3 regions of the Massilia putida genome follow, and region 2 is predicted to be linked to each of the others. Evidence: riboswitches for the same ligand, from Rfam matches in the RefSeq annotation. Region 2 holds a riboswitch; each other region holds the start of a gene.
The links. Region 2 has a riboswitch for thiamine pyrophosphate ahead of BVG12_RS10800 (TonB-dependent siderophore receptor). Riboswitches for the same ligand answer to the same signal wherever they lie in the genome.

Region 1 (10,573 bases), 2.2 Mb from region 2:
ACTGGGCACGCGCGCCGCGATCGTGATGAGCGCCGGGGTGTCGACGACGCGCGATCTGCGCGGCCGCACGATCCGGCAAGCCATGCTGGACGCCGCCAACCCGTACCTGCTGCGCATCCTGGGCCCGAACAGTGCCGGCCTGCTGGCGCCCGGCATCGGCCTGAATGCGAGCATCGCGGTGGGCGGCGCGGCGGCGGGACGGATCGCGTTCGTGTCCGAATCGGGCGCGCTGATGGCAGGCGTGCTCGATTGGGCGCGCACGCGCAACGTCGGCTTTTCCACGTTCGTCGCCTTGGGCGACTCGTGCGACGTCGACTTCGGCGACGTGCTCGACTACCTGGCCAGCGACCCCGGCACGTCGGCGATCCTGCTGCATGCGGAGAGCGTGCGCTATGCCCGCAAATTCATGTCGGCCGCGCGCGCGGCGGCGCGCAGCAAGCCGACCCTGATGCTCAAGGCCGGACGCTCGCTGGAGGCGGCGACGGCCGGGGCCTGCCTGTCCGGCGTGCTGGCGCGGCCCGACGACGTGGTCGACGCCGCGATCCGCCGCGCCGGCATGCTGCGCGTGTACACGACCGACCAGCTGTTCGCGGCCGTGGAGACGCTGGCGCGCGCCAAGCCTTTGTTCGGCGAGCGGCTGGCCCTCCTGGGCAACGGTGCCGGCCCCGTCGTGCTGGCCGCCGACGCCTTGCAATACGGCGGCGGCCAACAGGCCGAATTGTCGGCGGAGACGGTGGCGAAGCTGCGCGAGCTCGTGCCCGAATGGAGCGGCAGCGGCGAGCTGAATCTGCGCGCCGACGCGCCGCCGGAACGCTACCGCGACGTCATCGAGGTGCTGCTGCACGACCCGCAGGCGAACGCGGTCGTGATGATCCACGCGCCGAACGCGGTGGTCGACCCGGCCGACGTGGCGCGCGCCGTGGCGCCGCTGGCGAAGGCGTCGTCGCGCAACGTGCTCGCGTGCTGGCTCGGCCTGCAGTCCGTGGGCGAGGCGCGCACGATCGCGTACGAGGCCGGCATGCCGGCCTACCGCACGCCGGAAGCGGCGGTGAACGGCTTCCTGCAGATCGTGCACTTCCGCCGCAACCAGCAGCTGCTGATGGAGGTCCCCGCGTCCATCGGCGATGGAGAACCGGACCGCGAACGTGCCCGCGCCCTGGTCCGCGCGGCATTGGAACGGGGACGCAGGACGGGCCGCTACCTGCTGGACGATCCGGACACGAAGGCGATCCTGGACGCCTACGGCATCCCGACCGTCCCCACGCGCGCGGCCGCGACGCCGGACGAGGCGGTGGCGATGGCCGGCGAGATCGGCTATCCGGTGGCGGTGAAAATCCTGTCGCCGGACGTGGCGCAGAAGTCGGACGTCGGCGGCGTCTCGCTCGACCTGGACACGCCGGAAGCCGTGCGCGCGGCGACGGAGCGGATGGCGAAGCGCCTCGCGGAACTGAAGCCGGACGCGCGCCTGGACGGCTTCATCGTGCAGGCGATGGCGCGCAACCCGGAAGCGCACGAATTGATCGCGGGCGCCGCGCTCGACCCCGTGTTCGGGCCCGTGATCCTGTTCGGCCAGGGCGGCCTCGCCGTGGAAGCCGTGAACGACCACGCCGTCGGCCTGCCGCCGCTGAACACGGTGCTGGCGCGCGACCTGATCTCGCGCACGCGCGTGGCGCGCCAGCTGGCCGGCTACCGCAACCATCCGGCCGCCGACCTCGATGCCATCGCCGCGGTGCTCGTCCAGGTGTCGCGCCTCGTGGCCGACGTGCCGGAGATCGTCGAGCTGGACATCAACCCGCTGCTGGCCGACGGCACGCGCGCCGTCGTGCTGGACGCGCGCATGCGCATCGCGATGGCCGACCGCGCCGGCAACGCCCTCGACCGCCTGGCGATCCGGCCGTATCCGGCCGAGCTGGAAGAATTCGTGGCATGGCAGGGGGAGACGATCCTGCTGCGCCCCATCCGCCCCGAGGACGGCGCCGCCCACGTCGCGTTCTTCGACGCCATGAGCCCGGACGACGTCCGCTACCGCATGTTCGTGCGCGTGCGCGAACTGCAGCCGGCGCAGCTGGCGCGCTTCACGCAGATCGACTACGACCGCGAGATGGCCTTCATCGCCACGCGCACCGGCCCGGACGGCCATCCCGAGACGCTGGGCGTGGGCCGCGTCGTCGCGGATCCCGACAATATGAGCGCGGAATTCGCGGTGACGGTGCGCTCGGACCTCAAGGGCAAAGGGCTGGGCGTCATGCTGATGAATAGACTCATCGCCTACTGCCGTGCGCGCGGCACCCGCGAGATCGTCGGCGAGGCGCTGCCGCAGAACGCGCCCGTCATCGGCCTCGTCAAGAAGCTCGGCTTCACGGTCGGGCCGGTGGACGAGGAAGAGGGCGTGAGGAAGTTCTGGTTGCCATTGCGCTAGGGTCCGTCTGTCTGGATCGGAAGGATGCTTGGCCCAAAGCGGCACGTCAGACCTTCAGCGTAAAAACCGTCGTTCCCGCGAAGGCGGGAACCCTAGCTGAAGTGCCGAATGCAGCCCGTCGAGGGACCGACGGCATTTTTGACCTACAAAATTCGATAACTCTGCAGAGCCGGGCCCTAACGCGTCAGCGCCGGAACCGCACGTCTTCCTGCACGACGGGCGCATCGCCCCGCGCATCCTTGACGCCTTTCGGCTTCTTCGGCTTCTTGGGTTTCTTGACGATGTCGCCGCTCGCCGTCGTCTGCGGCACGCGGTGCTCCGGCTCGAAGCCCGCTTCCTCCTTGCGCTGCAAGGCCTGCTTCGTCAGCGCCTCGATGGCGGCCAGCTGCTGCACTTCGTCCGCGCACACGAGCGAAACCGCGTCGCCCGACGCGCCCGCGCGGCCCGTGCGGCCGGTGCGGTGCACATAGTCTTCCGCCACGATCGGCAGGTCGACGTTGACGACGACGGGCAGTTCCTCGATGTCCAGGCCGCGCGCGGCGACATCGGTCGCGACGAGCACCCGGACCTCGCCCGCCTTGAAGCGGTCGAGCGCGCGCAGGCGGGCGGGCTGCGGCTTGTCGCCGTGGATCGAATCGGCCGCGATGCCTTTCGCTGCGAGCAGGTCGACGAGCTGGTCGACACCCTTGCGCGTCTTTACGAACGCGAGCACCTGGGGCCAGCCGTGGCGCGTCAAGAGGTGCAGGAACAGCTCCGGCTTGCGCTTCTTGTCGACCGGGACGATCCATTGGCGGATCGCCTTGACCGTCGTGTTGCGCGGCGTGGCCTCGATGCTGACGGGGGCGATCAGGAGCTTCGTCGCCAGCAGGCGGATCGGATCGGAGAACGTCGCCGAGAACAACAAGGTCTGGCGGCGCTTGGGCAGCAGCGCGAGCAGGTTGTCGATGTCGCGTGAGAACCCGAGGTCGAGCATGCGGTCCGCCTCGTCCAGCACGAGCGTCTGCACCTGGTTGAAGCGCACGGCGTTCTGGCGCTGCAGGTCGAGCAGGCGGCCGGGCGTGGCGACGAGGACGTCGACGCCTTTACGGAGCCGCATCATCTGCGGATTGATGCTGACGCCGCCGTACGCGACCATCGTGCGCAGCGGCAGCCCGGCCGCATAGGCGCGCACGCTCTCGTGCACCTGCTCGGCCAGTTCGCGCGTCGGCACGAGGATCAGCGAGCGCGCAGAATTGCTGGCGACCTCTCCACCATCCGTCACGAGGCGCTGCAGCAGCGGCAGGGCGAAGCCGGCCGTCTTGCCGGTGCCCGTCTGGGCGGCGGCCATGACGTCGCGTCCGGCCAGCACGGCGGGAATCGCCTGCGACTGGACGGCGGTGGGCGTGTGATAGGACAGCGAGGCGAGGGTGCGCGTGATCTGGTCGATCAGGCCGAGCGAAGCGAACGACATGGTGGCGAAAGCGGGGTTGGAAAAGGCGACAGTGTAACCTGTCGGGGAAACGAGGCGCGAAACGCCTACCATCAACCTCATCATCACATCGCCCATGTCGCATTTATTGTTCAGGCAAGCCGTCAGCGCCGATATCCCCGCCATGTCGCAGATCCGGTTGGCGGTCACCGAAAATGTCTTGTCGGACCCGGCGCGAATTACCGCCGACATGTACGAGGACTATCTGGAACGGTCGGGACGTGGCTGGGTCGCGGAATGCGGGGGCGAGATCGTCGCGTTTTGCTACGCGGACAAGGTCAACGCTTCCGTCTGGGCATTGTTTGTCCGGCCGGGCCATGAGGGACGAGGACTCGGCAAAGCATTGCTCAAGCAGGCGGTGGACTGGCTATTCCAGGCGGGGCATGAACGTGTCCATCTGACGACCGGCGCCAATACGCGAGCGGACAAGTTCTATGCCGCGCAAGGTTGGGATCGTAGGCCCGTCGGGGCTTCCGACATCGGGTATTCGCTGTCGGCCGTCCGCGAAAACACGCCGGTCGTCACGCGGCCGCGCCGGTGAATGCGAAGTCGACGTCCGGCTCGCGCCCCGACACGATGTCCGCGACGGCCCGTCCCGACCCGCAGCCCATCGTCCAGCCGAGCGTGCCGTGGCCCGTGTTCAGGTACAGGTTCGCAAAGCGCGTGCGGCCGATGTAGGGCACGTTCGACGGCGTCAGCGGGCGCAGGCCGGCCCAGTACGTCGCCGCGTCGTAGTCGCAGGCGCCGGGGAACAGGGCGCGCACGCGCCGCGTGATGGCCTCGCAGCGCACCGGGTTCAGGTCGCGCGTATAACCGTTCAGTTCGCACGTGCCGGCCACGCGCAGGCGCGACCCGAGGCGCGAGAAGACGAGCTTGTGGCCGTCGTCCGTCAGCGACACGGTCGGCGCGGCGTCCGGGTCCAGAACGGGGTAGGTCGCGGAATAGCCCTTGCCGGGATAGATCAGCAGCCGGATGCCCAGCGGCGCGAGCAGGCCGGCGGAAAAACTGCCCAGGGCGACGACGACGGCGTCCGCACGGAGCGTCCGGTGCCGGCCTTCGTCATCGATGATTTCCACGCCGTTGACGCGGTCGCCCTCGGCCTGCAGGCGCGTGACCGTCGTGTCGTAGCGGAAGCGGATGCCGGCCGCCACGCCGCGCGCGGCCAGTTGCGACGTGAACCGGTACACGTCGCCCGATTCGTCGCTGGCCGTGAAGTCGCCGCCCACGAGATTGCGGCGATTGGCCCCCAGCGCCGGTTCGATCCGGACGACCTCGTCGGCGTCGACGGTCATGCGCGGGCAGCCCAGGTCGCGCATCGCGGCGGCCGCGCGGCAGGCGCGCTCGAATTCACGTTCGTCCGTGTAGAAGTGAAGAATGCCGCGCGTGAGACAGTCGTAGTCGATGTTCGTGCGCGCGCGCAGCGCCTGCAGGCTGCGGCGGCTGTAGTCGGCCATGGCGACGATCTGGCGCAGGTTGGCGGCGACGCGGCCCGGTGCGCACTCGCGCACGAACTGCAGGCACCAGCGCCATTGCAGCGGATCGGCGCGCAGCCGGAACAGCAGCGGGGCGTCTTCCCGCCCCAGCGCTTGCACGACCTTGAGCAGGCCGGCGGGCGTGGCCCACGGTTCCGCGTGCGACACCGAGATCTGGCAGCCGTTCGCGAAACTCGTCTCCTGCGCGGGGCCGGGTTGGCGCTCGATCACCGTGACGTCGTGGCCGGCCTCGCGCAAATACCAGGCGGTCGCGGTGCCGACGACGCCGGCGCCCAGGACGATGACGTTCATCGGCGCACCGCGGCGGATCGACTGGACGTCGTAAACACAGGAAATTGCATGCCGCTCCTCGTTGGCGTCGTGGTGACGGGCGGAGCCGGCAAAGGAGGACAGGACCCGGATGACCCGGTATCCGCATGCTTCCCTTCGCTGGCATTACCCAGATCAGGTTCGGAGGGTGTTTCTCACCCGCGGGCCGCGGTTGCGGCTGCAGGACCCCTAGCGTTGCCTTATGGCAGGGAGAATTTTAACCGGTTCGCGGCATGCCGGTAAAGCGGCCTGAGGATGTGACGCGGCGCCGGCGCGCGCGGACGCGGCCGGAGAGGGACGGCGTGCGCGGCGGGCGCGTCAGGCCGTGGCGACGGTGGCTGCGGCCAGGGCGACGGTCGGTTTCACCGGTTCGCGCCGATCCTGGCAGGTCACCAGCATGAGGCAGGCCAGGAGTAGCAGGCTCCAGCGTGTACGATGGTGTTTCATCGCGCTCTCCTTTGGCCGCATCGTAGTCCAACGCCGCCACACGCGGCGCGCCGCTGGCGACGGTCAGAACTTGTAGCCGATGCTCACGCGCACGACCGGATACAGCTTGGTCGAATTCATGTCGTCGCGCAGGAGCTGGCGTTCGACGGCGACGTCGCTGGCGAGCGCCTTGCACACCGTTTGCGACGTCGTGCAGCCGATGCTGGCCAGCTGGACGTTCGGATTGCCCTGGTAAAACACGCCGAGATCGATGTTGCTGGTCCAGCGCGAATTCGGCGCCAGCGCATTGCCCCAGCCGATGCCGGCATAAGGCGCGGCCTTGCGGTAATCGATGCGGCCGGTCAGCAGGCCGACGTCGGCAGCCGAATAGAGGTTGCCGTTGATGGCGTAGGCGCCGGCGCCGTTCGGCCTGGCCTTGGCGTTGAATTTGTTGCCGTTGTAGACGAGGCCGCCCGTCAGGTGGAAGTTGCTGCCTTCGTTCAGGTACCAGTCGAACAGGACGTCGAACGTCTGCAGCTTGCCTTTGATGTCGTAGTCGACCTGGCCCGACGTCTTGCTGAAGTTGTGCTTGAAGTAGTTGGCGCCGAAGCGGCCGTTCAGATAGGTTTCCATCGGCACGACGACGTGGAAGCCCACGCCGGTGGTGCCGACGTCGGCCGTTGCGCCGACCTGCGCGTTGGCGGAGGCTGCCGCCAGCAGGGCGGCCGCGGCCAGCACGGTATGTTTCGCGAACATCGAATGACCTTTCAATGATAGAGCGGGCGATTGTAGCCGGGTGCTTGCTCCATGGGGAAATGTCACGATCCGGTTTGTTGTAATCCCGCCCGGAACGACAATGTAAGCATGTGTTGCAGCGAATTGCACGTAACATTTCGTTTGATAAACTCAACACAAACATTACAAAGAGGTCATCCTATGAAATCCCTGATCCTTGGCGCCGCGCTGTGCGCGGCCGCTTTCCCGGCCCTGGCTCAGACGAATGTCTCCATCAGCGTCGGCCAGCCCGGCTTCTACGGCCGTGTCGATATCGGCGACTTCGTGCCGCGCCCCGTCGTGTACGCGCCGCAACCGGTGATCATCACGCCGGCGCCGCAGTACATCGCGGAACCCGTCTACCTGCGCGTGCCGCCGGGCCATCGCAAGCACTGGGCCAAGTTCTGCGGCCGCTACGGCGCGTGCGGCCGTCCGGTGCTGTTCGTGCGCGACGAGTGGTACACGAACACCTATGTGCCGCGCTACCGCGAGCATTTCGGCGATCGCGACGGCTACCGCGGCGGTCCGCGCGAGGTGCGCGTCGTCGAGCGCGTGGAATACCGCGACGGTCGTGGCGACGGCCACGACGGCCGTGGTCATGACGAGGGCTGGGAACACGGCCGCGGCCATGGCGAAGGCCACGGCAACGGCCATGGCCACGGCCATGACCGCGACTGATCCGTGACGGGCGGTTGCGCCGCCCCGTAGTAGACTGTCTGCGTGAGCCCGGCAGCGGGCGCGACCGACGGAGGCAGGCTTGCAGAGCGATATCGTGATCGTGGGCGGCGGGGCGGGCGGATTGGAACTCGCCTGCAAACTGGGCCGCAAATTCGGGCCCGACAAGGTGACGCTGGTCGACAGCCGGCTCTACCACGTGTGGAAGCCGTCGCTGCACGAGGTGGCGGCCGGCACGCTGGACATCCACCAGGAAGGCCTGTCGTACCAGATGCTGGCGCACGATCGCGGCTTTACCTTCGTGTACGGTGCCATGACGGCGCTCGACGCGACCGCGCGGCACATCACGATCGCTCCCGTCACGGCAGGCGCCGACGGCGAGGAAGTGCTGCCGCAGCGCACGCTCGGTTACCGCTCGCTCGTGATCGCCGTCGGCAGCACGTCGAATTATTTCGGCGTGCCCGGCGCGCGCGAACATACGATTTCCCTGAATGCCACCGAGGACGCCGAGCGGTTCCGCCTGCGCCTGCTGCGCCTGCTCGCCCAGGCCGAGCAGCAGAAGGAGGACGGTACGGGCGACAGCGGCCTGGACATCGTCATCATCGGCGGCGGCGCCACGGGCGTCGAGCTGGCGGCGGAATTGCGCGAGGCATCCGGCGCGTACGCCGCCTATGGCTTTCGTCGCTTGCAGGTGAAGCGCGACGTGCGCATCACGCTGCTCGAAGGCGCGCCCCGCATCCTGGCGCCGCTGCCGGAACGCGTGTCGGCCGCGGCCCTGCGCCTGCTGGACGAGCGAGCCATCCGGGTCGTGACGGATTGCCGCGTCAGCCGGATCGACAAGCACGAGGTCAGCGACAGCAAGGGCAATGTCTATCCGGTCGACCTGTGCGTGTGGGCCGCGGGCATCCGCGCGCCGGAATTCCTCGGCTCGCTCGGCTTGCCGGTCGCCAAGGGCGGCCAGATCGAAGTCGACGGGCATTTGCGCGTGAAAGGCGTGCCCGACGTGTACGCGCTGGGCGATTGCGCCGCCTGCACGGACGGCAACGGCAAGCCGGTGCCGCCCCGCGCCCAGGCCGCGCACCAGCAGGCCGACTATCTGCTGAAGACCTTCGTCAGCCTGGCCGCCGGCCAACCGCCGCGGAACGACCCGTATGTGTACCGCGATTACGGGTCGCTCGTGTCGATCGGCCGCGAGACGACGGTCGGCAATCTGATGGGGTCACTGCGCGGCGCGAGCCTGTTCGTGGAAGGCTTCATGGCGCGCATCATGTACATGAGCCTGCACCTGATGCACCACAAGGCCGTGCTGGGTTCGCTGCGCACGGGCCTGATGGCGCTGGGACGTTTCCTGATCCGCAGGACGACGCCGATCGTGAAGCTGCACTGAGCGCCGTTCAGGCGCCTTGCCTGGGCAGGATCAGCGTCAGCGCCGTGCCTTTGCCATCCGGCCCGGGGCCGAGGGTCAGCGTGCCTTTCAACACGCGCGCGCGTTCGCGCAGCATGCGCAGGCCGTGGCAGCTCAGGGAGGGGGATACGCCGGTGCCGGGGCCGACGCCGTCGTCGCGGATGGTCAGCATGGTCTGGTCGCCGTCGTCGTCGAGGATGACGTCGACCATCGTCGCCTGGGCGTGCTTGGCGACGTTGCGCAGGCCTTCCTCGGCGCAGCGCAGCAGCGCGACGCCCTGGGCGCGCGTGTAGTCGGGATCGTCGTCGGGCAAGCTGGCTTTCGCCTTGATGCCGTGCTCGCGGCCCCATTCCTGGACCAGTTCCGCGATGGCCGCCTTGGGGCCGAGGAACTCCAGCTTGTCGTTCCAGAGCGCCAACTGCATCTTGCGGTTGGTCTCGATGATGTTGTTCAGCAGTTGCTTCATTTGCGCGGCGCGGTCGCGCTGCGGTTGCTCCTGCAAGTGTTGCGACAGCAGGGCCAGGTGCATCGTCAGCGCCGTCATCGACGAACCGAGGCTGTCGTGCAGCCGGCGGGCCAGCTGACGCCGGTCTTCGTCCCAACAGGTCGTCAGGTGGGCCAGGAGTTCGGCCAGCTCGGCGGCGCGCGCCGCATGCTGGCTGTCTTCTCCGGAATCCGGCGGATGAGCTTCCGAAACTTTCATGAAGGCAACCAAATTATGTTTCTCGGGATGATACAACAGCTTGAGCCGGGACGGCGCAGGAATCGTCTTTGTGAGTTCCCGTACAGTCCGATGTTGCATTTCGCGCGAAGCTGTGGCCTGACAACCCCCACGTAAGGAGTATCACATGAGCACGAGAACGCAATCCGGCGCGCACACCGGCACCCAGTCGAACGCCATGGCCGCCGGCCAGGACGCCATCGCCCTCCTGATCGCGGACCACCGCGAAGTCGCGGACATGTTCGAGCAGTTCGACCAGCTGGGCGACCGCGCCACGACCAGCAAGGAAAAGCTGAAGGACAAGATCTGCAAGGCGCTGATCGCCCACACGACGATCGAGGAGGAGATCTTCTATCCGGCCGTGCGCGAAAAGATCGAGGAGGGCGAGGACATGGTCGACGAGGCCGTCGTCGAGCACGCGGCGGCGAAAGACCTCATCAAGCAGCTGCAGGAAATGGCGCCGGACGACGAGCTGTATGACGCGAAGGTGAAAGTGCTCGGCGAACAGATCGATCACCACGTCAAGGAAGAAGAGAAGGAGATGTTCCCGAAGGTCAAGAAGAGCGGACTCGACCTGCTCGCGCTGGGCCAGGAAATGGCCATGCGCAAGCAGGAGCTGATGTCGACGCTGTAACTCCCGCCCTCAGCCGGCCGCGGCCGGCTGGGCCTGCGGCAGCCCCTCGCCGGTCGAGCGGGCTGCCGTGCCGGCCAGCTGGTCGAGCAGGGCGTTCAATTCGACGGGCTTGACGAGGTGCAGGTCGAAGCCCGCTTCCAGCACGCGGCGCTGGTCTTCCTCCAGGCCGTAGCCCGTCAATGCGATCAGGCGGAGCGCTCGCATCGACGGGTCCTGCCGGAGGCGCCGCGCCACTTCATAGCCGTCGAT
Region 2 (10,573 bases):
GTCTTTCGGTTCCGGCCGGGCCAGCAGGTTCTCGAACCAGTCGAAGAATTTCGGAATGCGCGTGTCGATGAAGTCGGCCGCGCGGCGCTTGGCTTCCGGGCGCTGGTCCTCGTAGTACAGCGACGTGGCGATCGGGTGGTGGGTGTCGTGCGCCTCCGCCACGATGTCGGCGATCGTCAGCTGGATCTGGTTCACCCAATATTTACCCTGCGCATCCTGCGGCGCCAGCCCGTGGCGCTCGCCCAGGAACATCAGGATGTTGGCGGTCTGGCCCACCGTCACGTCGCCCGCCTTCAGGAACGGCGGCGCGAACGACGGGTGGTCGGCGCCGTCCATCGCCGCCATCATGCGCGCCATGCCGCCCGGCTCGCGCGCCACGTCCACGTAGTGCACCCCCGCCTCTTCCAGCGCCAGCCGCACGAATTCGCCGCGGCCCTGGATGCTCGGCCAGTAAAAAAGTTCATACACCATGCCACGCTCCTCAACTTGTTCGGTCTGACTCAATTATTGAGCAGCTTTTCGATGTTCGGCGCGGCAATCGTGCTAGTCTTGCGTCTGGCATGTGCCTGACAAAAGATCAACAAAGAGAGACATGAAGACAACAATAAAAAGAGTGGGGATGCGTTTTCGATGGTGCCGATCTTGATCTGCTGAACGATTTTTTCCCGTTGAGTAATCCCGCCCGCCAGAACGGTGGGGGGACGAGATGAACCACCGATAACGAATCGCCCGGAGCGCACCATGATTTTCGCTCACCTGACCAAACACTGGATGGCCCGTCGTCGCCAGTACAGCCTGTCGTCGTGGATCCTGTGCATCGCGCGCAGCCTGCGCGTGCTGGCGTATTACCGCGACCACCGCGCGCTGTGCCGGCTCGGCGTCTACCGCAACCACGTCGCCGGCTCGGCCAACGACGACCTGTTCCACCACCTCAGCCACCGCGACTACCTCATCAAGGGCCTCAGTCCGCGCCAGCGCGTGCGGGCCGTGCTGAGCCACTACCGTTTCGAGGAAACGACGTTCAACGACGTCTACCTGGACGCCGTCTACGGCCAGCGCTGCCTCCCGCTGTGGCAGCACGAGGCCGAGGGCAGCACCTTCATGATCCAGCTGGAAATGGCGTCGCGCAGCAATGCCGAAGGCGACCTCACCGTCGCGCTCATCGCGGACGGCAAATGCCTGCACCGCCTGTCCTTCAGCTGGCTCGAAGGCGCGATGGTGGGCGTCGACATGCCCATCGTTCCCTTCATCGCGCGCAACCAGGGCCGCTGGATCGATTCCGGCGCCGCGTTCGAAGCGTTCGAGCGCATCTTCCCGAACAACTCGCCCAGCTTCTTCTGCTTCGCGGCCATTCAGGGCATCGCGCTGGCGCTCGGCATGGACAAGGTCGTGGCGATCCGTAGCGAAGCGCACGTCGCCTACGACCCCGACCCGGAAAAACATTTCGCCAACGCGTACGACGGCTTCTGGAGGATCCTCGGCGGCGAGGAAATGCCGGGCCGCGACGGCTATCTGATCGCGCTGCCGTTCTACGTGAAGCCGCTGTCCGAAATGCCGTCCAAGCACCGCAAGCGCGCGGCCCTGCGGCGCGAGCACTGGCGCCTGATCGGCGAATCGTCGCGGTCCGTCGTGCAGCGCCACCTGCTGCACGCGCGGGCGCACGTGGCGCATCCGGCGGCGATTCCCGAGCCGGCCTGAACGTCATCCGGCCGACATCGGCCGGCCGACTGCCACGACGGCTGTCCGTCTGCGCGATAATGATCCTCTGAACAAAACCGGAGGATCATCTTGCACAACTTCGACTTCCACAATCCCACCCGCATCCTGTTCGGCGACGGCCAGATCGAGCGCATCGGGACACTGGTTCCGCCGGAGGCCCGTGTCCTCGTGCTGTATGGCGGCGGCAGCATCCGCGCCAACGACACGTACGACGCGGTGATGGCCGCGCTGGCCGGCCGCACCGTGTTCGAGTTCGGCGGCATCGAACCGAATCCCACTTGCGAAACCCTGTCGGAGGCCATCGCGCTCGTGCGCCGCGAACGCGTGGACTTCCTGCTGGCCGTGGGCGGCGGCTCCGTGATCGACGGCACCAAGTTCGTGGCGGCCGGCGCCCTGCTCGACGCCGATCCGTGGACCATCCTCGAGCAGCACGCGGCCAACGTGCATGCCGCGCTGCCCATCGGCGTCGTGCTGACCCTGCCGGCGACCGGTTCCGAGATGAACGCGGGCGCGGTCATCACGCGCAAGCGCACGCAGGAGAAATTCGCGTTCATTTCGCCCGCCGTGTTTCCGCAGTTCGCCGTGCTCGACCCGACGCGCACCTACACGCTGCCCGCGCGCCAGGTCGGCAACGGCGTCGTCGACGCGTTCGTGCACGTGATCGAGCAATATATGACCGTGCCCGCCCAGGCCAAGGTGCAGGACCGCTTTGCCGAAGGCCTGCTGCTGACGCTCGTCGAGGACGGCCCGCGCGCACTGGCCACGCCGCAAGCGTATGACGTGCGCGCCAACCTGATGTGGACGGCCACGCTGGCCCTGAACGGCCTGATCGGCACCGGCGTGCCGCAAGACTGGTCCACGCACATCATCGGCCACGAGCTGACCGCGTTGTATGGGCTCGACCACGCGCAGACGCTGGCGGTCGTGCTGCCGGCGATGCTGCGCGTGCGCCGCGCCGCCAAGCGGGACAAGCTGCTGCAATACGCGGCGCGCGTATGGGACATCCATGCCGGCGACGAGGACGCGCGCATCGACGCGGCCATCGACCGCACGGAAGACTTCTTCCGCACCATGGGCGTCGGCACGAAACTGTCCGACTACGACCTGGGCCGCGACGCGATCCCGGCCGTGATCGCCGCACTGGAGGCGCACGGCATGACCGCCATGGGCGAGACCGGCGACGTCACGCTGGACGTGGCGCGCGACGTGCTCGAAGGCGCGCTCTAGCCACACCCGTTCCGCGCGTCGGCCGGCGGCGCGCGGAACCATCGGCTTTACAACATGTCTATTAGCAGACGCACCATAAAAAGGCGCGCTGTGCTACACTCGCGCCTTCGCTAGGGGTCCTGGGAGTTCGCTTCCCGGGTGAGAGATACCCTCCGTACCTGATCTGGATAATGCCAGCGAAGGAAAGCGCAACGCAGCTCCCATCCTTGTTTGCCCTTCCCCCGTTGGCTCCGGCTTTTAGAAGAAAGCAGCGTGCCCATCGCGGCGCGAAAACGAGCAAACCATGAACCGTCAATTGAAGTACACCGCAGCCGCGTATGCCATCGCGCAAGCCTTCGTCGCGAACGCGCACGCACAGGACACCACCCGCCCCGTCGCCGAAGTCATCGTGACGGGCAACCGCTTCATCGCCGTCGACCGCGCCAGCGTCGGCGGCTTCGGCGAGGCGTCGCTGTTCGACACCCCGGCCTCCATCACCGCCATCGGCCGCACGCAGATGCAGGACCTGTCGATCCGCTCGACGACCGAGGCGATGCGCTTCGACGCGTCCGTCGCCGACGCCTACAACGCCGTCGGCTATGCCGAACAATTCTCGATCCGCGGCTTCGCCCTGGACAACAACTACAGCTACCGCAAGGACGGCTTCGCGATCCCGGGCGACACCCAGATCCCGCTGGAGAACAAGGAACGCATCGAAGTGCTGAAAGGCCTCGCGGGCCTGACGGCCGGCATCGCCACGCCGGGCGGCATCGTCAACTACGTGACCAAGCGCCCGACGAACACGCCGCTGCGCTCCGCCACCGTGGAGGTGAGCGAACGCGGGACCTTGTACGGCACCGTGGATCTCGGCGGCCGTTTCGACGACCGCCGCTTCGGCTACCGCATCAACGCGTCCAGCGCCGACATCCACCCGTACGTGCGCGGCGCCAACGGCGACCGCCAGTTCGTGTCGGCCGCGTTCGACTGGCAGATCACGCCCGATGCGCTGCTCCAGCTGGACATGGATTACCAGCGCAAGGCCCAGATCACGGCGCCCGGCTTCCAGCTGATCCGCAACGAGGTGCTGCCGACGGGCGTGTCGCCCAAGATGCTGCTGAACGACCAGCCGTGGACGCGCCCCGTCAAGACGAAGGACAGCAACCTGGGCCTGCGCTTCGAATACAAGCTCGCCCCTAGCTGGCTCGCGACCGTGGCCGCCAACAAGCACTGGTTCAAGCGCGACGACTTCACCGCCTTCCCCTACGGTTGCAGCAACGAGGGCGCGGGCTATTATCCGGGCTACTGTTCCAACGGCGACTACGACGTCTACGACTACCAGAGCACGGGCGAGCGCAAGTCGCCGTGGGGCGTGCAGGCGCAGGTGCAAGGCAAGTTCGCGACCGGCATGATCCGCCATGCCCTCACGGTCGGCACCTCGTACTCCGAGCGGCACGACAGCTTCGGCGATTACGTCTACGACTACGTCGGCTACAGCAATCTGTGGCACCCGCTCGTGACGCCGCACGTGGCGGCCACCCGCGTGACGGGCCCCGTGTTCGAGCGCCGCAGCGACGAGGAACGCGCCCTGTTCGCCCAGGACATCGTGAGCCTGACCGACCGGCTGACCGTGCACGCGGGCCTGCGCCACGTCCAGGTCAAGCGCAGCGAATTCGTCGACGAGGCCACCGGCTACGTGCACAGCGACGACTCGTTCCTGCTGCCGAGCGCCGCCCTCGTGTTCAGCCCCGCGCGCGACTGGAACGTGTACGCCGCCGTCAGCCACGGCCTGCAGCACGGCGGCATCGCGCCGATGCAGACGACGAACGAGAACCAGGTGCTGGCGCCGCAGCGTTCGCACCAGGTCGAGATCGGCGCCAAGGCCGCGCTGGACAATGGCATCAACCTGTCGGCCGCGCTGTTCCAGATCCGCCAGGGCCTGGAGTACACGGACGCGCACAACACGTTCGTGCGCAACGGTAAAGAAACCCACCGCGGCCTGGAATTGACGGCGCAGGGCAAGGTCACGCCGGCGCTGGACTGGAGCCTGTCGTTGATGGCCCTGAACACGCGCCAGGAAGGGACTAGCCAGGCAAGCATCGACGGCAAGCGCGTGACGGACGTCCCCGCGTTCAAATCGACGGCGTGGGTGCAGTATGCCGTGGCCGCGGTCCCGGGCCTGAAGCTGGACGGCACGTGGCAGTACTCGGGCAAGAAAGCGTTCGACGTCGCAAACACGGTGTTCGTGCCGGATTACCACGTGTTCGGCGTGGGCGCGTCGTACGGCGTGAAATGGGGCGCGACGAACGTCACGCTGCGCGCGCGGGCCGAGAACCTGTTCGACAAGTTCTACTGGCGCGACGTGACGCCGGAGCTGGGCGGCTACCTGCTGCCGGGGGCGCCGCGGACGTTCAGGGCATCGGCGCAGTTCGATTTCTAACGTAGCCTGCAAACCGTCGTTTCCGGCATTGCCGGAAACGGCTTCCCGCGCAGGCGGAAACCCATACCGAGGCGACTGCGGATATTTAGTATGGGTTCCCGCTTTCGCGGGAACGACCGGTGGGCGGGCCAATCAGTTCTTCCACCTGCCGCAAGCGCGCCTCGAGTTCCCCCGTCAACAACGTGAACGGAATCCCGCGTGCATCGAGCACGTCCAGCAGCTGCGCATGCACCCGCTGCCGCACCTCTTCCGACTCGCGCTGCAGCCCGTCCGGCACCCACGGCAGATCGGGCGCCGCGACGAGCGTCCAGGCATAGTCGTGCGCCGCTTCCAAAGCAAGCAGGTCGGCCGGCACGCGCCCCCAGTAGACGCGGCTGTACACGGCCGTCATCAACGGCGTCGTGTCGACGAACAGGAAGTCCCGCACGCGCGCGTCGTCCGCCAGCACCTGCTCGCGTGCGCGCTGGGTGCGCGCGATGCCGACCTGGTCGTCCTCGCGCGGCACGCGCGCGTTGACCTCCACGAATTCGCGCAGGTATTCCGCCACCCACAGCGTGCCGTAGCGCGCCGCCAGCGCCTGCGCCAAGGTCGACTTGCCCGTCGATTCCGCGCCCAGCAGGGCGATCCGCTTCGGCGTCATCACACGCCCCCGGCCACCGGCACGCCGGCGGGCGGCGCCGCATCGGCACGCGCGGCCGCCGTCCACGCGCGCAGGCCCAGCACGGCCAGCACGACGAACACGGCGTACAGGATCGCCGTCAGGTGCAGGCCCTTGTAGACGTACAGCCCCACGTACAGCACGTCGACGACGATCCACGTGTGCCAGTTCTCGATCTTCTTTTTCGCCGTGAGCAGCTGGCCCAGCAGGCTGCCGGCCGTGAGGAAGCCGTCCATATGCGGCACGTCCGTGTCCGTGAAGGCTTTCAGGAACGCCGACAGCGCGACAAAACCGATGGCCCAGCCGGCCAGCGACGCGATCCAGCCCGGGCGCGTCAGGCGCGTCACGGGCAGCGGCCTGCCCTCGGCGCCGCGCAGCCACTGCCACCAGCCCCAGATCGAGGCGGCGATGAACACGCCCTGCAAGCCGGCGTCGCCGTACAGGCGGGCGCCTGCGAACACGACGCCGTACGTGGCCGACGAGACGATGGCGAAGAACCAGCCCCAGTGATTGCGCAGGATCGTGAGCACGACCGTCGCGACCGACAGGACAAAGCCGAGCAGTTCGAGCGGCGTGGTGGTGAAGCCAAGCAGGACCAGGGTATCGTTCATGGAAGAAGAGATGCGGGCGAGTCGGCGATTATGGAAGGAGCCGGACGTTTATGCAACCCGGCGGACGAGTGTCCGTTTCCGGACACCGTTGCCCGCCGCCGGGCAGTGCGAAGAGCCCACACGCCCTCCTCCTCCAGGGAAACCATGCTGGCACGCGCCTTGCAACACAGGCAGCATCGCAACGCATCGCCGCCAATCATGGACCAGGCCCTCAGTCTCGACATCATCCGCCGCCGCACCCGCCTGCGCGTCGCCGGCACGCTTTTGCTGCTCGGCGGCCTGTGCGCCGGCGCGTGGGGCTTGAACCGCATGCTGCGCCCCGGCGTCTCGGTCGAGGACGTCGTCATCGCGCAGGTCCGGCGCGGCAACGTCGACAACACGGTGGGCGCATCCGGCATCGTCATCCCCGTGCGCGAGGAAGTGGTGGCGAGTCCGGGCGCGAGCCGCGTCGCGAAGGTTCACGCCAAGCCCGGCCAGCCAGTACGGGCGGGCGACCTGCTGCTGGAACTGGACGACCGCGAGATCCGCCTCGCGCTGGAAGCGTTGAAGGAACAACTGGCGCAGCAGGACAACCGCATCGCGACCCTGACGCAGGAACTGCAGCAGAAGCGCACGCAGATCTCAAGCAGCATCGAACTGCTGGAAATCGACCTGCAGGCCGCGCGCGCCACCTTGGAACGCAGCGAGAAGCTGCGCTCGAGCGGTCTCGTATCGGGCGAGAACCTGCTGACGGCGGAACTGAACGTCAAGCGCACGGAGATCCAGCTGCGCCAGCAGCGCGCCCTGCTCGAGGACACGCGCCGCACTACGGCCAGCAACATCGCCGCCGCCGACCTGCAGAAAGCGATCCTGCAAAAGCAGATCGCGCAGCAGGATCAACTGCTGGACCGCACCCGCGTGCGCGCCCCGTTCGGCGGCATGCTGACCTGGCTCGTCGAGGAAGAAGGCGCCAGCGTGGCGGCGGGCCAGCTCGTGGCGCGCGTCTCCGAATCGGACAACTACCGCGTCGAGGCGACCTTATCGGACTTCCACGCGCGCCAGCTCGCGCCAGGGCAGGCCGTGCGCGTGGAACAGAACGGCGAGATCCTGGCCGGCACCGTCCACACGATCCTGCCCGAAATCCAGAACGGCACGATCAAGCTGCTCGTCGACCTGGCCCAGCCCCGCAACGCGCACCTGCGCAACAAGATGCGCGTCGACGTCAACGTCGTCACCGAACGCCGCGCGCACGTGCTCGTGGTCGACAACGGCGCCGCGTTCAACGGACGCGGGCCGCAGCCGGCGTTCGTCGTCGACGGCGATGTGGCGCGCAAGCGGACGGTCACGCTGGGCGCGAGCGACGGCAAGGTGGTCGAAGTCGTCGCGGGCGCGCGCGAGGGCGAGCGGGTGCTCGTCTCGGACATCCGCGCATTCAAGGACCTGGACACCATCCGCATTTCGAATTAAACACAGCGAGGACCTCATGATCAGACTGAACAAAGTCAGCAAGACCTACCGCACGGACAAGGTCGAGACGCTGGCACTGAAGGACATCGATCTCTCCATCGAGCGCGGCGAATTCGTCGCCATGATGGGCCCCAGCGGCTGCGGCAAGAGTACGCTGCTGAACATCATCGGCCTGCTCGACCGGCCCGGCCAGGGCAGCGTGGACATCGACGGCGCCGCCATCGCGTCGTACCGCGACAAGGAAGTGGCGCAGCTGCGCAACCGCATGTTCGGCTTCGTGTTCCAGAGCTTCCACCTGATCCCCGACCTGCGCGTGATCGACAACGTGGAACTGCCCCTGCTCTACCGCAGCGTGTCCGGCGGCGAGCGGCGCCGGCTCGCGCGCGCGGCTTTGGAGCGCGTGGGCCTCGGCGCGCGCATGGACCACTATCCGAACCAGCTGTCCGGCGGCCAGCAGCAGCGCGTGGCGATCGCGCGCGCCATCGTCGGCCAGCCGCATGTCCTGCTGGCCGACGAGCCGACGGGGAACCTGGACAGCAAGATGGGCGCCGAGATCATGGACCTCCTGCTGAAGCTGAACGCCGAAGGCACGACGATCGTGATGGTCACGCACGACGAGATCGACGCCCGCCGCGTCGGCCGCATCGTGCGCGTGTTCGACGGCCAGCTGGTGCAACCGGAGCGCCTCCATGCTGCGTAACTACCTGCTGACCGCGTACAAGGTCTTCATGCGCCGCAAGCTGTTCACGGCGATCAACCTGGCGTGCATCGTGCTGACGCTCGTCGTGCTGATGGTGATCACCGCGCTGCTGCAGACCACGTTCTGGCCGAGCGGCGTGGAAGGCAGGAGCGACCGCTTCCTGCAGGTGTACGGCATCCGCAGCGAGAGCCCGGACGGCAAGAACACGCTCACCACCCTCCTGGGCTACAAGACCATCGACAAATACCTGAAACCGATGACGGGCGTCGAGCGCGTCTCCGCGTTCACGGTTCCGGGCACGGTGTCCGTCTACCAGGGCGACCGCGTCAGCCAGCTCGACATGCGCCGCGTCGACGCCGACTACTGGAAGATCCTCGACTTCCACGTGCTGGCCGGCCGCCTGCCGAACGAGGACGACGACCGGCTCGGGCACCTCGTCGCCGTCGTCAACGCATCGACAGGGCGCCGCCTGTTTCCGGGCGCCGCCGCGGTGGGGCAACGCATCAGCGTGGGCGGGCAGACGTTCGAGATCATCGGCGTCGTCGCGGACGTCATCCACATCAATGCCTACGCCGACATGTGGACACCGCTGACGACGTTTCCGTCGACCGATTACCAGAAGGACCTCACCGGGCCCTTCGCCGCCTTGCTGATGGCGCGTTCGCCGGATGATCTGCCGCGCATCCAGCGCGACGTCGCGCGCATTGCGACGACCTTCGTCAGCGCCGACCCGCGCACCTACCCGACCACGCGGTTCTGGGCCGACAGCAAACTGGATGTGTTCGCGCGCATGCTACTGGGCCGGCAAAGCGTGGCCGACTCCGGTGCTGCGCGGCTGCTGACGATGATCGGTGCCGGCATGCTGCTGTTCATGCTGCTGCCCGCGCTGAACCTCGTCAACCTGAACATGGGACGCATCCTCGAACGCAGCGCCGAGATCGGGGTGCGCAAGGCGTTCGGCGCCACCAGCCTGCAGCTGGCGGGCCAGCTGGTCGTCGAGAACGTGCTGCTGTGCCTCGCGGGCGGCCTGCTCGGCCTCGCGTGCGCACGGCTCGTGCTGTGGTGGCTCGAAGCGTCGCAATTGATTCCCTATCTGGAGGTCGACATCAACCTGCCGGTGTTCGGCTGCGGCATGCTGCTCGCCCTCGTCTTCGGCCTCCTGTCCGGCGCGCTGCCCGCGTGGAAGATGTCGCGCCTCGATCCCGTCCACGCCCTGAAAGGAGCCGCGTGATGCTGCGCCACCTGTTGCGACTCACCTGGAAGCGCAAGTCCAGGAATCTGATGCTGAGCCTCGAGATCCTGCTGGCCTTCGCCATCGTGTTCGGCATCGCCGCGGTCGGCCTGCGCTTCTGGCAGTTGTATCGCGAACCGATCGGCTTCGACGGCATCGACACATGGTCGGTCGCCATGCAGTTCTCCGACATGCCGGCCGATGCGATCTCCCCCGACACCTACGACCTGCTGCGCCGCAGCCTGCTCGAGCTGCCGGAAGTGCGGGCCGTCGGCTTTGCCACCCACGCGCCGTACACCTTGTCCACGTGGACCACCAGCTTCAGGTCGCCGCAAACCGGCGCGAAGGTGGACACGGACACCATCGAGGTGAGCGACGACGTCGCCGCCGCGCTGGGCGTGCACCTGACGGCCGGGCGCTGGTTCGACGCCACCGACGAAGGCCAGCCGGATCTTCCGGCGGTGCTGAACCGGCGCATGGCGGCCGCGCTGTTTCCCGGCCGGCAGGCGCTGGGCCAGCGCTTCACGAGCGCGGAGAATGGCCCGCCCCGCACGTACCGGGTCGT
Region 3 (10,573 bases), 2.6 Mb from region 2:
TTCAATTCGATTTCCAGCACGGCGTCACTCCTTGTGATAGAGCTCGGCGCCGCGCTTCATGAACTCGACGGCCTTCACCTGCATGCCCTGTTCCAGCGCGGCGTTGGCAGCGATGCCCTGGCCGGCCGCGTAATCGCGCACTTCCTGGGTGATCTTCATCGAGCAGAAATGCGGACCGCACATCGAGCAGAAGTGCGCCACCTTGGCGGAATCCTTGGGCAGCGTCTCGTCGTGGAAGGAACGCGCCTTGTCCGGGTCCAGGCCGAGGTTGAACTGGTCTTCCCAGCGGAATTCGAAACGGGCTTTCGACAGCGCGTTGTCGCGGATCTGCGCGCCCGGATGGCCCTTGGCCAGGTCGGCCGCGTGCGCCGCGATCTTGTACGTGATGATGCCGTCCTTGACGTCGTCCTTGTCGGGCAGGCCCAGGTGCTCCTTCGGCGTCACGTAGCACAGCATCGCCGTGCCGTACCAGCCGATGTTGGCGGCGCCGATGCCGGACGTGATGTGGTCGTAGCCCGGCGCGATGTCGGTGGTCAGGGGCCCCAACGTGTAGAACGGCGCCTCGTGGCACTGCTCCAGCTGCAGGTCCATGTTCTCCTTGATCAGCTGCAGCGGCACGTGGCCCGGGCCTTCGATCATCACCTGCACGTCGTGCTTCCACGCGATCTGCGTCAGTTCGCCGAGCGTCTTCAGCTCGGACAGCTGGGCTTCGTCGTTGGCGTCGTAGATCGAGCCGGGACGCAGGCCGTCGCCCAGGCTGAACGCGACGTCGTACGCTTTCATGATCTCGCAGATCTCTTCGAAATGCGTGTACAGGAACGATTCCTTGTGGTGGGCGAGGCACCACTTGGCCATGATCGAACCGCCGCGCGAGACGATGCCCGTCAGGCGGTTGGCCGTCATTGGCACGTAGGCGAGACGCACGCCGGCGTGGATGGTGAAGTAGTCGACGCCTTGCTCCGCCTGCTCGATCAGCGTGTCGCGGTAGATTTCCCACGTCAGGTCCTCGGCCTTGCCGTGCACCTTTTCCAGCGCCTGGTACAGCGGCACCGTGCCGATGGGGACGGGGCTGTTCCGGATGATCCACTCGCGCGTCTCGTGGATATGCTTGCCGGTGGACAGATCCATCACGGTGTCGCCGCCCCAGCGCGTGGCCCACGTCATCTTCTCGACTTCCTCGCCGATCGACGACGTCACGGCCGAGTTGCCGATATTGGCGTTGATCTTCACGAGGAAGTTACGGCCGATGATCATCGGTTCCGATTCCGGGTGATTGATGTTGGCCGGCAGGATGGCGCGGCCGCGGGCGATCTCGTCGCGTACGAATTCCGGCGTGATCTCTTTCGGAATGCTGGCGCCGAACGATTGGCCGGGATGCTGGCGGCCCAGCATCTGCGCCATGCGCTTGCCCGTCGGGCCGGCGGCCTCCATCGCGGCGAGATATTCCTGGCGGCGCAGGTTTTCGCGGATGGCGACGTACTCCATCTCGGGCGTGATGATGCCCTGGCGCGCATAGTGCATCTGCGTGACGTTGCGGCCCGGCGCACCGCGGCGCGGCTTGCGCTGCAGGTTGAAGCGCAGCTCGGCCAGCTTCGGATCGTTCAGGCGTTCGACGCCGTAGTGCGACGAAGGGCCGGCCAGTTCTTCCGTGTCGCCGCGCTCGCGGATCCAGTCGGCGCGCAGTGGCGCCAGGCCGGAGCGGATGTCGATGACGGCGTCGGGATCGGTGTACGGACCGGACGTGTCGTAGACCCACACGGGCGGATTCGGTTCATGGCCGAACGACGCCGGCGTGTCGGCCTGGCGGATCTCGCGCATTGGCACGCGGATGTCCGGGCGGCTGCCCGTCACGTAGATCTTGCGGGAATTGGGAAGCGGCGCGACGGCGGCGGCATCGACGGTGGCGCTGGCGGACAGGAATTTCGGATCGGCGTTCAAAGTGCACTCCTTGTTGGTCACTAAGGGGCACTTCTAAACCGTCGCGAACGGCAGCAGTTTTGTCCGAGACGCGCAGCCGTACGCGAGTACAGCGGGCATCGCAGGGAAAAATGCAACGCGCAGCAGGTTCAGGAGTACCCCGGGAGATCGGCGATCCAGCTGGAGGAGGTGCAAAGATGCGGGCAGACGAACGTGCACGCTTAGCTCTGTAGCTTCCCTTCGCTGGCATTATCCAGATCAGGTTCGGAGGGTATTTCTCACCCACGCCGCGTGACGGCGCAGGACCCCTAGCATTGGTGCCGCCCCGGTAAGCCGAAGCGACGGGACGGAGTGTACGCCGGTTTTATGCGCTTGGCAAACAGGAACAGCGAATGTGGATTGGTGCATACTATCGACCAGTATCCAGACCCCACAACGACGAACCGATCCATGGCCATCCTGACCCATCTGCTTCTGTACCCGATCAAATCCTGCGCCGGCATCGCCGTGCGGTCCGCGACCGTGCTCGACTCCGGCCTGTTCGCGCTGGGCGTGCACGACCGTGAATGGATGCTGGTGACGGACGACGGCCAGTTCCTCACGCAGCGCGAGCACCCGCGCATGGCGCTGATCCGGCCGTTGCCGGACGGTGGCAAGCTGCGCATCCATGCGCCCGGCATGGACGAACTGGCGCTGCCGCTCGCGTGGGACGAGGCGGCCGCCAAGCGCACCGTGCAGATCTGGGACGACAAGGTCGACGCCGCCGATTGCGGCGACGCGGCCGCCGCCTGGTTCTCGGCCGTGCTGGCTACGGCCTGCCGCCTCGTGCGCTTCCACCGCGACGTCGTGCGGCCGACGAGCACCAAATGGACGAACGGCGTGGAGGCCCAGACGCGCTTTGCGGACGGCTATCCGCTGCTGCTGATCGGCCAGGCGTCGCTCGACGACCTCAACGCGCGCCTCGTCGCGGCCGGCCGCCATGCGCTGCCGATGGACCGCTTCCGCCCGAACCTCGTCGTCGACGGCCTCGACGCCTGCGAAGAGGATTTCCTCGCCACGCTGACCGTCGGCGGCGTCGAGATCCGTCCGGTGAAGCCGTGCGCGCGCTGCCCGATTCCCTCGATCGACCAGGCGACGGGCATCCCGGGCCCGGACCCGCTCGATATCTTGCAGACCTACCGGGCCAATCCGCGCATGGAAGGCGCGGTGTGCCTCGGCATGAACTGCATCGTGACGGCGGGGGCCGGCGGCGAGCTGCATCTCGGGCAGGAACTGGAAACGGAAATCGCCTTTTAAACGTAGGGTGGACGGGTTTCCCGTCCATGCGTTCATGCGGCGCATGCATACCACGACGCTGATCCGCGCCGTTGCACGCGTGGACGGCGGAGCCTCCACCCTACATGCAGAAACCTCGTGTCAGGCGAACGTGGCGAGCATTTCGTAGGGATAGATGCCGCGCCGGTGGCCGTCGCTGAACGCGAGGTTCAGCGCATAGGCGCCGACCGGCTCGATCGCGGCCAGGCGCACGGCGTTGTCCGCTTCGACTTCGATCCCGGCCCGCCGCTGCGCGCGGCATGCCGAGCACGGGCACAGGGCGCGCAGCCGCGCGTGCGTGATCCGCGCCTCGCTGCCGTCCGGCCAGCGCAGCGCCAGCACGCCCTGCGCGGCGTGGTTCTCGATGGTCGCAGGCAGCGTCGTCATGCGGCCGCCCCGATCTGCTGGAGCGCCAGGCGCACGGACTTGCGCACTTCCGGGTCAAGGTCGTTCTCCGCCGCGCGCAGTGCGGGCAGCGCGGCCGGCGAACCGATCTCGCCCAGCGCCAGCGCCGCTTCCTTTCTCAGGTTGCCGATCGTGTGCGTGAGCGCCGATGTCAAGCCCGGCAGCGCATCCAGGTTGCGCAACCGGCCCAGGCTGCGGGCGGCGCGCAGGCGCACCTGCCAGTACGCGTCGTCCAGCGCCGCGATGAGGGCCGGGGCGGCGTCGCGCAGGCGCAGCTTGCCGAGCGTCGTCGCGGCTTCCTCGCGCACCTGCCAGGCGGGATCTAGCAGCGCCGCCAGCAGGGCGGCCAGCACGGCCGGCGTCTCGTCGGCAAACCCCAGCGCCCCCGCCGCGGCGCGCCGCACCTCCGGCACCGGATCCTGGATCGTCAGCCGCGTCAGCGCATCGACCGCATCGAGACGCTTCAGATAACCCAGCACGGCCACCGCCTCGCGCCGGACGAGCGGATCCGGGTCATCCAGCGCCGCCAAGGCGGGTTTGACGCTGTCGGCCACGCGCAGCTCGCGCACGCCGCGCAGCGCGGCCGCGCGCACGAATGGATCGCCAGTAGCGATGAACGGCAGCAGTTCCCGCGCCGATTCGGGCAGCTTCAGTTCCGACAGGCTCTGCGCGGCGGCCGCGCGCACGCCGGCGTCCTCGTCCGACAGCAGGCGCGCGAGGCCGCGCACGGTGGCCGGCGATTCGAACGCTTCCAGCGCGCGGGCCGCTTCCGTGCGCACGGAAGCGGCATCGTCGCCGAGGGCGGCCAGCAATAGCGGCACGTGGGCGTCGCCGTCCAGGTCGGCCAGGTCGAGCAGGGCGATGCGGCGCACGGTCGCGTCAATATCCCGCAGGCGCAGCGCCAGCGCGGCGAGTTCGGGGTCGTCGTAAAAATCGGAAGTCACGATGTGTCCTTGCATGGCAGAGTTCAGAGAGGGCCCAGTGGGCTCAGGCGCGCCAGCGGCGTGATGCTGGCCTGCGGGTGCAGCAGGTCCAGGCAGTGGCGCTTCAGGCGCGTGAAGTGGTTCGACGTCATCAGGTCGGGATGGCGCGGGCGCTCGAAGTCGAGGCGGATCTCGTCGATGATGCGCCCGGGCCGTGGGCTCATCACCAGGATGCGGTCGGCGAGGAACAGCGCCTCGTCGATGTCGTGCGTGATGAAGATGATGGTCGTGTTCACGCGCGCCCACACGTCCAGCAGCAGTTCCTGCATCTTCAAACGCGTCTGCGCGTCGAGCGCACCGAACGGTTCGTCCATCAGCATGACGCGCGGATGGTTGATGAGGACGCGCGCGATCTCCACGCGCTGCTGCATGCCGCCGGACAGCTGGATCGGATAGCGGTCTTCGAAGCCGGCGAGGCCGACGAGACCCAGCAGATCGCGCGCCCGTTCGCGCCGCTCGCGCCGGCCGACGCCCTGCATCTTGAGGCCGAAGGCGACGTTGTCGAGCACCTTCTTCCACGGGAACAGCGTGTGCTGCTGGAAGACGAGGCCGCGGTCCGGATGCGGCCCCGCGACGGGCGCGCCGTCCACGCGGATGCTGCCGCGGCTGGGCGTCCAGTGGCCGGCCAGCGCGCCGAGCAAGGTCGACTTGCCGCAGCCGGACGGCCCCAGCACGCAGACGAATTCGCCGGGCGCGATGGACAGCGACACGTCCTGCACGGCGTCGAACGCCTGCGCGCCTGCGCCGAGGCGGATGCCGAGCCGGTCGATCTCGATGGCGCCGCCCTGCGCCAGCCGCGCGCGTTCGAACGAAGTGGTCTGGTTCATCGTTTTGTCCTTTGCATGTGGTACCAGGGCATGGCGAGGTCGCCGATCTTCTTCACGAGCGCGCTGCTGCCCATACCGATGATGCCGATGAACAGCATGCCGACGACGATGTCCGGGTAGTTTTGGATCGTGTACGCGGCCCACGTGTAATAGCCGATGCCGAACTGGCCGGAGATCATCTCGGCCGTCACGAGGCAGAACCACGCCGTGCCCATGCCGATCGACAGGCCCGTGACGATGCTGGGCGCGGCCGCCGGCAGGATCACTTCCGTGAAAATGGGGAGGCGGCCGGCGCCGAGGCTGCGCGACGAGGCGACGAGGCGCGGGTCGGCGCCTTCCACGCCGTGGATCGTGTTGAGCAGGATGGGGAACAGCGCGCCGATGAACGTGATGAACACCATCGACAATTCCGACGACGGGAACATCAATATCGCCAGCGGGATCCAGGCGACGGCCGGAATCGGGCGCAGCATTTCCAGCGGCGGCAGCAGCACGTCTTCCAGCACGCGCGAGCGGCCGATGACGAGACCGAGCCCGATGCCGGCCACGCCCGCCGCCGCGAAGCCGGCGAACACGCGCCATACGCTGGCCTTCAGGTGCAGCGCCAGCTTGGGCGATTCCAGCAGCGCGGCGGCCGCGTCGAGCACGTCCTTCGGCGACGGCACGTTCTGGAACGTGACGAGGCCGAGGTTGAGGTGGTGCGTGGCGGCCCACTGCCAGGCCGCCACGCAGGCGGCGAGCGACAGCGCGCGCAGCAGCAGGCGGCCGGCGCGGCCCAGCAGGGCCGGGTCGAGTGTGCGGGGGGCGGTGGTGTCCATGTAGGCTCCTGAGTCACTTGAAACGTAAGCAGCGTCGTTCCCGCCGAGGCGGGAACCCAATTTCTTCGACTTCGAACGCAAAGCTTGGGTCCCCGCCTGCGCGGGGACGACGAGTCATCCGCTGACGGATAACGGAATCAGATCGATTTCCCGCCCTTGAGCGTCTCGAAATCGACCACCTTGCCCTTCACCTTGGCCGCCTGCGTCTGCGCATCCGCCTTCAGCAGATACGCACCGACGTCCTTGCCGTTGCCGTCCACGACGAACCACGCGTCGCCCGCCAGCAGCTTCAGGCCCGAGCCCTGGTCGTGGGCGTACACGGTGCGCACCTTCTTGCCCGCCTGTTCGAGCTTGCGCAGCTCGGCGATCGCGCTCGTCGCGCTCGCGTAGTGGCGCACGAGCGGTTCGCCCTGGACCCAGATCTGCGTGAGGTGGCGGTAGTCGGTGATCGGTTTGCCGGTGACGGCGTCCTTTGCCCTCAACGGCAGCTTGTCGTAGTTCTTCAGCTGCTTGTCGTAATCCAGGCCCGCCTGTTTGAACGCGGTGCGGATGTACGAATCGTCGATGAAGGTGTTCACGTCGATGTCGGCATCCGTGCGCTTCAGCAGGCGCAGGGTCTCGATCGAGGTTTTCACGGCTTGGCGGTATTCCGGCTTCCACGTGAAGTCGCGCGTCTGCAGGCCCACCGGACCGTGGAACAGGTAGTTCACTTCCGCTTCGATGCCGGTGACTTTCGCGATCAGCTCACTGTATTTTTCCGGCTCGGCCGCGATCAGGCGGTCGGCCTCGATGGCGGCGCGCAGGTAGGCGACGACGACCTCCGGATACTTTTTCGCATACGCCGCGTCGACGAGGCTGCCGTGCATCGTGGGCGCCTGGGCTTGCGAGCCGTCGTAGATCTTGCGGGCGAAGCCGCGGTGCGGGAACAGTTCGGCAAAAGGGACGAAGTCGGCGTGCGCGTCGACCTTGTTGCTCTGCAGGGCCGAGCCGGCGACTTCCGGCGCCTGCGTCGTGATGTTCACGTCCTTTTCCGGATCCCAGCCCTGGGCTTTCACGGCGCGCAGCAGCATCCCGTGGGCGGTGGAGGCGAACGGCACGGAGATCGTCTTGCCCTTCAGTTCCGCCAGTGATTGCACGGGCGAGTTCTTCGGCACGACGATGCCGTTGCCGGAACCGAGCGTGCTGCCCGACAGGACGGTGATGAAGAGGCTCTTCTTGCCCGCCTTGGCGTGCGCGGCGCCGTTGAAGGAGCCGGGGAAGTCGGCCATCGAACCGATGTCGAGTTTGCCGGCCACCATCTCGTTCGTCAGCGGCGCGCCCGACGTGAAATTCTTCCACTCGATGTCGTACTTGACGTCCTTGTACTTGCCGTCGTGCGGCAGGTATTTTTCCAGCAGGTGCAGCTCGCGGATCAAGAGGCCGCCGGTGGCGCAGTTGATGGTCGTGTCCTGCGTGCCGATGGCGACGCGGATCGTTTCGGCCGCGTTGGCGCTGCCGAAGGCGAGGAGCAGGGACAGGGCAAGGAATTTCATTGATTGTTCTCCGTAGGATGGTTCAGCGCAACAGATACGGGATATCGACGTGGACGGCGCCGGTCGGGCAATCCTTCTCGCACGGCATGCAGTACCAGCATTCGTCGAACTTCATGTAGGCCTTGCCCTTGACCATGTCGATGGCCAGCACGTCGAGGGGGCATACGTCCACGCACACGGTGCAGCCCTTGTGCGCGATGCATTTGTCGTCGTCGACGGTGACCGGGACGCTGGTGATGTTGATGGTGGTCGGCATGGGTTCTCCTGGTCAGGCCGCGAGGGCCTCGGTCTTGTGCACGCGCAGGCGGCGGTAGGCGTCCTTCTCGCTGTCGTCGAGCGGAACGATGTAGGGCGCGACGGGGCGCTTGAAGCAGGTCATCCGGTCGTCGTCCTTCTTGATCTGCACGTGCACGAACCAGTCGGCATCGTTGCGCTCTCGGTAGTCGACGCGGTTGTGGTACAGGCCCCAGCGGCTCTCCGTGCGGTACAGCGACGCGCGCGCGGCCATCTCGGCGCAGTCGCGGATCGCGTGGATCTCCATCGCGCGCATCAGTTCATGCGGATTCCTCGCCTGCAGGCGATCGAGGTCGGCGCGGATCGTCTCGAAGCGCTGCAGGCCGATCTCCATCTTGCGCGTGACCTTCGGCGGCTGCAGGTAGTCGTTGACCATGCGGCGCAGCTTGTACTCGACCTGGTTCGGCGGCAGCCCGTCCTCGCGCGCCAGCGGCGCCCATACGCGGGCGCGTTCGCGTTCGACCTGGGCCTCGTCGACTTCCGGCAGCGCGTGCGCGGCGCAGTAGGCGGCCGCGCTTTCCCCGGCCAGGCGGCCGTAGACGAAGGCGCCCAGCATGTAGTTATGGGGCACGCAGGCGAGGTCGCCGGCCGCGTGCAGGCCCGGCACCGTCGTGCGCGCATGCTCGTCGACCCACACGCCGGATGCCGAGTGGCCGCTGCACAGGCCGATCTCGGAGATGTGCATCTCGACCATCTGCTCGCGGTAGTCGGTGCCGCGTCCTTCGTGGAAGCGGCCGCGGCTCGGGCGCTCGTTCGTGTGCAGGATCGTCTCGATGGTCTGGATGGTTTCCTCGGCCAGGTGGTTCATCTTGAGGAACACGGGGCCGTTGCCGCCTTGGAGCTCGTCGTAGAACTCCTGCATCATCTGGCCGCTCCAGTAATCGCATTCGATGAAGCGCTCGCCCTTCGCATTGGTCGTGTGGCCGCCGAACGGGCCGGTCACGTACGCGCAGGCGGGGCCGTTGTAATCCTTGATCAACGGGTTGATCTGGAAGCACTCGATGCCGGACAGTTCCGCGCCCGCGTGGTAGGCCATGCTGTAGCCGTCGCCCGCGTTGGTCGCGTTCTCGTAGGTGCCGAACAGATAGCCGGAGGCGGGCAGGCCGAGGCGGCCGGCGGCGCCCGTCGCCAGCACGACGGAGGTCGCACGGATCACGTGGAAGTCGCCCGTGCGGCAGTCGAAGGCCATCGCGCCGGCGATGGCACCGTCGTCCGCGGTCAGCAATCGCGTGGCGACCAGGCGGTTGGTGATCGCGACGCGGGCCCGTTTCAGGCGGCGGTACAGCACCTTCTTGATGTCGTGGCCCTCGGGCATCGGCAGGACGTACGTGCCCATGTGGTGGACCTTGCGCATCGCGTAGTCGCCCGTCTCGTCCTTTTCGAACTTCACGCCCCAGCTGTCCAGCTCCTCGATCATGGCGTAGCTGTTCCGCGCGTAGGCCATCACGGTGGCCTGGTTGACGATGCCGTCGTTGGCGATGGTGATCTCCTTGACGTACTGCTCGGGCGTCGCAAAGCCCGGCACCACGGCGTTGTTGAGGCCATCCATGCCCATCGAGATGGCGCCGCTGCGCTTGACGTTGGCCTTTTCCAGCAGCAGCACGCGCAGCTGCGGGTTCGCTTCCTTGGCCTTGACGGCGGCCATCGGGCCGGCCGTGCCGCCGCCGATCACGAGCACGTCGACGGTTTGAATATGCGTTTCCATATCGGGTTCCTGGTGAAATAAGTGTCAGGGATGGCGCGGCAGGCGCAGGGCGTACTGGAACGCTTCGCCGCGGACGTACAGGTATTCGAAGTCGAGCGGCACGCCGTCCGCCGTCCACGTCAGACGCTCGATGCGCAGCAGGGCGGCACCCGGTTCCACGCGCAGCGCCTTGGCCAGCCCGATGTCCGCCGGGGTTGAGTACGCATTCGCGGCACCGATCTGGATGTCGGCATAGCCGAGCGCGATGCCGTAGTCGGCTTCCAGGATCAGGAAGATGTCGCGCCCGGCCAGGTTTTCGCCGCGCAGCCGCTCGCCGATCGCGGGCGGCAGATACGTGATCTCGAACGACACGGGTTCGCGGTCGAGCCAGCGCACGCGCTGGATTTCCGTCACCGGCGCGCCCGGCGCGATGCGCAGCCGCTCCGCGACGGCCGGCGGCGCTTTTACCTGCGCGTGCTTCACGACGCGGTTGACGATCCGGTGGCCCTTGCGCGACATGGCTTCGCCGAAGCCTTCCAGCCGCGCCAGCTCCTGGCTCGGACGGCTCGTTGCCACGAACGTGCCCTTGCCGGGCACCTTGACGATCACGCCTTCCTTCTGCAGATCGCCCAGCGCCTGGCGCACGGTGATGCGGCTGACCTTGAGGAGGGCGCCGATCTCGCTCTCGGACGGCAGGCGCGCTTGCGGCGCATAAGTGCCGTCGGCGATGCGTTCGCGCAGCCGTTCACGGACCTGCGAATACAGCGGGATGGCGGATTGTTCGATGGCGCGAAAGGTT

Region 1: another riboswitch for thiamine pyrophosphate. It lies ahead of BVG12_RS31985 (D-amino acid dehydrogenase); the one in region 2 lies ahead of BVG12_RS10800 (TonB-dependent siderophore receptor).
Region 3: another riboswitch for thiamine pyrophosphate. It lies ahead of thiC (phosphomethylpyrimidine synthase ThiC); the one in region 2 lies ahead of BVG12_RS10800 (TonB-dependent siderophore receptor).

What each region holds. Positions count from the first base shown of each region.
Region 1 is NZ_CP019038.1:6,689,407-6,699,979, forward strand. It holds gene BVG12_RS31970 (bifunctional acetate--CoA ligase family protein/GNAT family N-acetyltransferase) at 1-2,419, shown strand, start outside; gene BVG12_RS31975 (DEAD/DEAH box helicase) at 2,604-3,869, opposite strand; gene BVG12_RS31980 (GNAT family N-acetyltransferase) at 3,964-4,428, shown strand; gene BVG12_RS31985 (D-amino acid dehydrogenase) at 4,409-5,671, opposite strand; TPP riboswitch at 5,785-5,890, opposite strand; gene BVG12_RS35580 (hypothetical protein) at 6,008-6,136, opposite strand; gene BVG12_RS31990 (hypothetical protein) at 6,200-6,871, opposite strand; gene BVG12_RS31995 (hypothetical protein) at 7,052-7,567, shown strand; gene BVG12_RS32000 (NAD(P)/FAD-dependent oxidoreductase) at 7,647-8,951, shown strand; gene BVG12_RS32005 (sensor histidine kinase) at 8,959-9,672, opposite strand; gene BVG12_RS32010 (hemerythrin domain-containing protein) at 9,818-10,324, shown strand; gene BVG12_RS32015 (response regulator) at 10,334-10,573, opposite strand, start outside.
Region 2 is NZ_CP019038.1:1,916,473-1,927,045, forward strand. It holds gene BVG12_RS10785 (glutathione S-transferase) at 1-471, opposite strand, end outside; gene BVG12_RS33995 (hypothetical protein) at 501-743, opposite strand; gene BVG12_RS10790 (DUF535 family protein) at 742-1,698, shown strand; gene BVG12_RS10795 (iron-containing alcohol dehydrogenase) at 1,789-2,946, shown strand; TPP riboswitch at 3,049-3,148, shown strand; gene BVG12_RS10800 (TonB-dependent siderophore receptor) at 3,230-5,362, shown strand; gene BVG12_RS10805 (AAA family ATPase) at 5,448-6,002, opposite strand; gene pnuC (nicotinamide riboside transporter PnuC) at 6,002-6,631, opposite strand; gene BVG12_RS10815 (efflux RND transporter periplasmic adaptor subunit) at 6,830-8,077, shown strand; gene BVG12_RS10820 (ABC transporter ATP-binding protein) at 8,094-8,777, shown strand; gene BVG12_RS10825 (ABC transporter permease) at 8,767-10,008, shown strand; gene BVG12_RS10830 (ABC transporter permease) at 10,008-10,573, shown strand, end outside.
Region 3 is NZ_CP019038.1:4,502,804-4,513,376, forward strand. It holds gene thiS (sulfur carrier protein ThiS) at 1-20, opposite strand, end outside; gene thiC (phosphomethylpyrimidine synthase ThiC) at 25-1,938, opposite strand; TPP riboswitch at 2,136-2,237, opposite strand; gene BVG12_RS22205 (MOSC domain-containing protein) at 2,368-3,213, shown strand; gene BVG12_RS22210 (DUF971 domain-containing protein) at 3,334-3,618, opposite strand; gene BVG12_RS22215 (HEAT repeat domain-containing protein) at 3,615-4,580, opposite strand; gene BVG12_RS22220 (ABC transporter ATP-binding protein) at 4,604-5,446, opposite strand; gene BVG12_RS22225 (ABC transporter permease) at 5,443-6,264, opposite strand; gene BVG12_RS22230 (ABC transporter substrate-binding protein) at 6,402-7,796, opposite strand; gene BVG12_RS22235 (4Fe-4S dicluster domain-containing protein) at 7,819-8,052, opposite strand; gene BVG12_RS22240 (fumarate reductase/succinate dehydrogenase flavoprotein subunit) at 8,065-9,795, opposite strand; gene BVG12_RS22245 (GntR family transcriptional regulator) at 9,820-10,573, opposite strand, start outside.